DNA from 2 places in the Erythrobacter sp. KY5 genome. Region 2 is predicted to be linked to the other one. Evidence: predicted binding sites of a transcription regulator. Region 2 holds the regulator's gene; the other holds the start of a gene.

Region 1 (3,413 bases), 220 kb from region 2:
AACACGTTGTCGAATTCGAGGCCCTTGGCCGCGTGGATCGTCATGATCGTGACGGTGTCTTCCTCATCGCCGCGATCATTGTCCATGACGAGGCTGACATGTTCGAGGAAGTCGCCGAGCGTTTCATACTCCTCCATCGCGCGAGCAAGTTCGGAGAGGTTTTCCGCACGTCCGGCGCTTTCTGCGGAGCGGTCGGCGGCGAGCATATCGTTGTAGCCGCTTTCATCCAGCACAAGGCGAAGAAGGTCCGAAGGCGTCATCTGCTCGGACGCCTCGCGCCAGACGAGAAAAGAGCGCATCAGCGAGCCGATCGTGTTCGCCGCGCGCTTGGGCAGTTCGTCGCTGTCAGCAAGTTCGAGCGAGGCCGCGGCGAGTGGCATGCCCACGCGGCGGGCATGTTGGTGCATCTTTTCCAGCGTCTTCGCACCAAGCCCGCGTTTCGGCTGGTTGTAGATGCGTTCGAAGGCGAGGTCATCCTGAGGCTGCGCAATCACCCGCAGATAAGCGAGCGCATCACGTATTTCGGCGCGCTCGTAGAAACGGAAACCGCCGATGATGCGATAATTGATGCCGGTCTGGATGAAGCGGTCTTCGAATTCGCGGGTCTGGTACTGCGCGCGCACGAGGATGGCGACCTGGTTCAAGGGCGCGCCTTCGCGTTCCAGTCGTTCGATTTCCTCGCTCACCCGTCGCGCTTCTTCGGGAGCGTCCCACACGCCGATCACGCGCACCTTGTCGCCGCCGTTCACCTCGGTCCACAGCGTCTTTTCATGGCGCTGCGAATTGGCGCGGATCAGGCCCGACGCTGCGCCAAGGATATGCGGGGTCGAGCGGTAATTCTGCTCCAGCCGCACGACATGCGCGCCGGGAAAGTCCTTTTCAAATCGCAAAATGTTCGCGACCTCGGCCCCGCGCCAGGAATAGATCGACTGGTCATCGTCACCGACGACACAGATGTTCTTGTGGCTTTGCGCAAGGAGCCTGAGCCACAGATACTGGACCGCATTGGTGTCCTGATATTCGTCGACGAGGATGTATTTAAAGCGCTGCTGATAATCGGCGAGCACATCGGTGTGCTTGCGGAAAATGTTCAGCATGTGGAGCATCAGGTCGCCGAAGTCGCAGGCGTTCAGTGCCTTCAGGCGATCCTGATAAAGCCGATAAAACTCCGCTCCCCGCCCGTTGACGTAAGCCTCACACTCGGCCGGATCGAGGTCTTCGGGATTGAGCCCGCGGTTCTTCCAGCGATCAATCAGCCCGGCAAGCTGGCGCGCAGGCCAGCGCTTTTCATCGACGTCGTTGTCATTGATCAACTGCTTCAAAAGCCGCAACTGATCGTCGGTGTCGATGATCGTGTAATTCTGCTCCAGCCCGACAAGCTCGGCATGGCGACGCAGCATTTTTGCGCAAATGGAATGGAACGTGCCGAGCCACGGGATGCCTTCCGCGCCCGGACCCAGATGCCCGGCCACGCGCTCGCGCATTTCGCGAGCGGCTTTGTTGGTGAAGGTCACGCACAGGATCTGGCTCGGCCACGCACGGCGCGTTGCCACCAGATGAGCCAGCCGCGAGGTCAGCGCCGCTGTCTTTCCCGTGCCGGCACCCGCGAGCATGAGCACAGGCCCTTCGGTCGTCAGAACAGCCTCACGCTGTGGCTGGTTCAGCCGCGCCGCATAGGGCGGGACAGGCCCGTCGGGGACACTGTCGTCCGGGGTGATGGGAAGGTTAGAGCTCATGACATCTTTTTCGAGGCGTTATGCGAACAGGTAGGGAACGAATGCCCGCTCGGCAAGCGCGCTTAACGCCTATCCCATCTTTTTCGGAACCATCAGGTCATCCCCTGCATTGGAATGGGCAACACGGGAACTGACAAGGGAAGACGGGAAACAACAAAGGATTACGCACGATGAAGAACCTTATCTCAGCCACGATCACCTCAATTTCGGCCGCTACCCTTTTCGCGGTGGCTCCGGTTATTGCGCAGAACGACCAGACCACCACGAATGACGGCTCGACTAAGGCCGAATCGCCGGTCGTTGTAGAGCGCAACGAAGCCGGAAAGGCGACGCAGGTGCGTATCGACGGTAAGGTTTACGACGTGTGCATGAACGACGATCAGGATGGCTGCATCAACCCGCGCGCCGCTGGTCTCAACTGGGGCAATCGCCCGCTCGATTACTGGCCCGGCAAGCCGGCAAGCTCGAAGTAAGAGCTTCGGTAAAAAGCGAATTTGAAGAAAGGCGGCGCTTCCAGCCGCCTTTTTTCATGCCCGCAGGACACAGCCCGTTATCACCTCAGCCTGTTTGCGCCACAGGTTTCGCTTACCCGTGCGCGCGCAGCGATATGGGCGTTCCCGCAGGCTTCGCGAACGCCCGAGGTCGTGCCACACAAGGTTCATCCGGATCGAAGGGGAGCACTCGTCCGGGTCGCAGAAGGGTTCGTCGCGCAACTGTGTTCGATCATCAGGAGACCACTCATGCGCAAATCCCATCTTTTCCTTGGCGCTGTTGCCGCCGTTACATTTGGCGTCGTTGCCTCAGCCCCCGGTTCGGCGCAGGACGTCGAAGAACTCGCGCCACCTGCAACGCCGGACCCGATGGCACCCGAGGCAAAGGCCGATTACGACGGATGGCCCGCTGAAAAGCAGGCCGAATACGACGCCTGGCCTCCAGAAACACAAGGCTATTACTGGACGCTCACACCCGAGCGGCAGACGATGTTCTGGCGACTGGAGGACAGCGACAAGATCGCCATCACCGCGATGACCGGCCCGGAACGAGAGGCAGCGTGGACCCAGATCGAAAACGCCTTTGCAGATCCTGGACCAAGCGAAGGCTAAACTGCCCGATCCAGGCCCACTGGCAGACCCGCGCCGTTGAGGACGCGGGTCTGCCTTCTTTTTGAGGATCTGGGGAGAAAAACGCCGGGATCGCCTTGCCCCGGTTCAATGCGCCGTTTGCGATGCCCGCATCAGGGTAAGCCGCGCCTTGCCGACCTTGCGACTTACCTCCACCGAGAGGCCTTTGACCTCCGGCTCTTCGTTAAACGCCGTTTCGAGCGCGATCCAGGTCGCTTCCCCGATCCAACCCAGACGAAGCAGTCGGTCGAACGCGACTTCGCCTGCTTCGGTGCGGTAGGGCGGATCGGCGAGGATCAGGTCATAGGGCTCTTGCGCCGCGCGCAGGCCCATGACCGATCCCGCCTCGACTTGCGTTCTGTCGCGGCATCCGAGCGCTGCGATGTTGGCGCGGATCGAGCTCAGGGCATCGCGATCCTGCTCGACGAACAGACAATGTGCCGCGCCCCTCGATAGACCTTCCAGCCCAAGCGCTCCCGATCCTGCAAAAAGGTCGGCGATGCGCAGGTCTTCAAAGCTGCCAAGGCGGCTGGTAAGCATCGAGAAAAGCGTCTCT
Region 2 (3,413 bases):
GCCGGAGAGCGTCATCGGGCCGAGCTTCCAGATGAGCTTTGCTGCAGTCCTTGCGATCGTGGCGCTCCATTCCTCGGGGCCTGTAAAAGCATTCCTCGCGCCGCGGGAAGAGCATTGGCCGCGCCGTTTCGGCAGGGGGGTGTTCATGCTGTTCGTGACCGGTCTCGTTATCGAGATCGCGCTCATGCCGATCGTTCTATTCCACTTCCACCGCGCGGGCTTGTACGGGGCCTTCGCCAATGTGCTCGCAATCCCGCTTGTAACCTTCATCTCGATGCCGCTCATCGCGGTTGCATTGGCGTTCGATATCGTTGGCCTCGGCGCACCGTTCTGGTGGCTTGTCGAGACCTCTTTGAAGGCGCTGCTTACCATTGCCCACTTCACCGCTTCACAGCCCGGTGCCGTCAAGCTCATGCCTCAGATGAGCGGCCTGACCATCGCGCTTTTCGTAGGCGGTGGCTTATGGCTCGCCCTGTGGAGCGGTAGGGCGCGTTTGCTCGGCTTCGTGCCGGCAGGTCTTGCGACGGCCCTGCTGCTGTTCACGCCGATACCGGATGTCCTGATCGGGAGGGAAGGACGCAATGTCGGCATCACGATCGAAGATGACGATGGCAGTCTCAGGCTCTTGTCTTTGCGTGACAGCCGATCCTCCTATTCACGCGACAACCTTCTCGAATTGGCGAGCGTTCAAAGCGAACCCATCCCTCTTGCACAATGGGATGGCGCACAGTGTTCGACCGAGTTTTGCACGCTGGTGATCGAACGGGGAGGGAGGACCTGGTCTCTCCTGCTTGCGCGCAATCGCGATCTTATAGAGGAGCGCTCGCTCTCTGCCGCCTGCGAGCGGGCCGATATCGTGGTCGCCGACCGTTTCCTGCCGAGATCGTGCCAGCCTCGCTGGCTCAAGGCAGACCGCCGTTTGCTGTCACGCACCGGCGGACTTGCGCTCAACCTTGAAGATGGCGAGGTGTCCAGCGTTGCCGAAGGTCAGGGAGGGCATGGCTGGTGGCGGGGGGAAGACGACCTTGCATCACCCCGCCGACCACGCAATCAGTGATAACGCCGCAACAGACCTGCAAGTTTACCCTGAACTTCGACCTCGTCAGGGCCGTAGACCTGTGCGTCATAAGTCGCATTGGCCGGATCGAGCCGAACCATGGCGCCTTCCTTGTGCAGGTACTTGAGCGTTGCCTCTTCTCCGCGAACCAGAGCCACCACGATCTCACCATCGCGGGCGGTGTTGGTTCGGCGAACAAGGGCAAAATCGCCATCGAAGATGCCAGCCTCGATCATCGAGTCTCCCGACACTTCAAGAGCGTAATGCTCTCCCGGGCCAAGCAACGCCGCAGGAACCGGCAGTGAGCTTTGCCCTTCGAGTGCCTCAATCGGTGCACCAGCCGCGATGCGCCCGTGAAGCGGGATTTCGATCACGTCATTGGCAGGCTGAGGCGCCTTCGCCATGACGCTGGAAGCTGAAGCAACCGCATCGTTCGCCGTAATCGAAGCGGGCGCGGCCTGCGACCTCGTTGCAGTCACCGCGTCTTCCGGCACCTTGATTACCTCAAGCGCGCGAGCCCGGTTGGGCAGGCGGCGGATAAAGCCGCGTTCTTCAAGAGCAGATATCAGGCGGTGAACCCCCGATTTGCTCTTCAGGTCGAGCGCTTCTTTCATTTCCTCAAAGCTCGGCGAGATACCGGTTTCTTCAAGCCGCTGCTGAATGAAGCGGATCAATTCATGCTGTTTTGCCGTCAACATGGGCAAACTCCGTAAAAGCCGCATTGTCCGCGCCTGAGCCGGAAGTGGCCCGTGCGCAATGCCAAACTCGCGCGCTCCCAGAGGCACCGTCCGTCAAAACGGAACAGGTGCGATACAGAGCACTAACCGCGCACCGATATGGTGAACGAATGTGGAACAAGTAGGCAACTTCGGAAATCGTGTCAAGCGGACTATGTCGACAAACCCAAGGGAATCAGCCATTTTCGATGTTGTAGATGCGCACAGGCTCACCCGGTTGCACTTCGCCTGATCCGGCAGGGCGTTCGATCAGGCAGTTGGCTGCTGCAAGTGAGCGGATTGCGCTCGAATCCTGCGATGCTGCGCGGCGAACGCGCTGCCCGTCGAAGACACCGCGCACGAACTCGCGGCGAGCTCCTGTCGCGGGCATTGTCTCAGCGGCTTGAGCAGTCACCGCGACCGGCAAGCGCGCCGCCATTCCCATCGCCGCACGGGCGAGGGGCAGCGCGAACAGAAACGCGGTCACGAAGCTTGAGACAGGGTTCCCCGGCAGGCCAAGCACCACTTGCGAGCCTCGCGTCGCGACCATGAGCGGCTTGCCCGGCCGGATAGCCACTTTCCAGAAGGCTATATCCGCGCCCCATTCGCGCAAGGCCGATTGCACGAGATCGTGGTCTCCCACAGATGCTCCCCCCGATGTGATGAGGATGTCGCAGCCTTCCGCTCTGGCGAGAGCGGCTGCGAGCGCGCCCATATCGTCGCCCACCGGTCCGATCCTCATGCATTCACCGACGAGGGGCCGCAGCATGGCGGCTATCATCGCTCCGTTCGAGGCGGGGATTTGGTTCGGACCGCAGTTTTCAGGATCTGAGCTCAGCTCATCACCACTATCGAGCACCGCCACTTTTGCGCGTTTGCGGACCGCCAACGTGCCGTGACCCGATGTGATGGCCAGCGCGAGTTGAGCAGGGCCGATCCGGGTTCCGGCTTCGAGTACGGTGTCTCCGGAGGCGAAGTCGAAACCGCGTTTGCGGACATGCTTTCCGAGGGGCGGGGCATCCTCGGCGCTCACTTCGTCTTGCGTGACGTGGGCGTTTTCCTGAATGAGGACGCTATCGCTGCCGGCGGGCATGTGCGCACCGGTTGAGATCCGCACGGCTTCGCCCTCAGCCAGCTTTCCATCGAAGGGCGCACCGGCGCGGCTTTCACCGACGAGCTTCCATGGTCCCGCACCTGAAAGCGCGTAGCCATCCATCGCCGACAGGTCTGCGGAAGGCTGGGTTCGGGCCGCCTTGAGGTCGTGCGCCAGGACCCTGCCCAATGCCTCTTCAACCGGGACCGTTTCCGCGCCCAGCACCGGTACAAGCGCGAGCAGCCGCTCTTGCGCCTCGTCAAGGTCGAGCAATCCGCTCACGCGGCGGGCGCTTTCCAATCGCCGGACTTGCCGCCGCGCTTCTCGATGAGGCGCACCTCGCCAATCACCATCCCCTTATCGATGGCCTTCGCCATGTCGTAGATGGTGAGCAGCGCGGTCGAAACGGCGACCATCGCCTCCATTTCCACGCCGGTCTTGCCTGTCAGCGATGCGGTAGCGGTGGCACGGATCGAGCGATCTTCGAAAGCGAACTCGACGCTCACCGCTTCAAGCCCGAGCGGATGGCACAGCGGGATCAGCTCGC

What was found. Region 2 encodes LexA, which represses DNA repair genes until DNA is damaged. Its sites were predicted from a motif close to GTTCCNCNCTTGTTCT; they were not measured.
Region 1: the regulator LexA is predicted to act here: its motif matches at 1,760-1,775, upstream of CD351_RS11555 (ATP-dependent helicase).

What each region holds. Positions count from the first base shown of each region.
Region 1 is NZ_CP021912.1:2,428,969-2,432,381, reverse strand. Features, by position in the region: gene CD351_RS11555 (ATP-dependent helicase) at 1-1,736, opposite strand, end outside; gene CD351_RS11550 (hypothetical protein) at 1,907-2,209, shown strand; gene CD351_RS15745 (hypothetical protein) at 2,477-2,839, shown strand; gene rsmD (16S rRNA (guanine(966)-N(2))-methyltransferase RsmD) at 2,945-3,413, opposite strand, start outside.
Region 2 is NZ_CP021912.1:2,204,294-2,207,706, reverse strand. Features, by position in the region: gene CD351_RS10450 (ComEC/Rec2 family competence protein) at 1-1,057, shown strand, start outside; gene lexA (transcriptional repressor LexA) at 1,051-1,755, opposite strand; gene CD351_RS10440 (molybdopterin molybdotransferase MoeA) at 1,970-3,148, opposite strand; gene moaC (cyclic pyranopterin monophosphate synthase MoaC) at 3,145-3,413, opposite strand, start outside.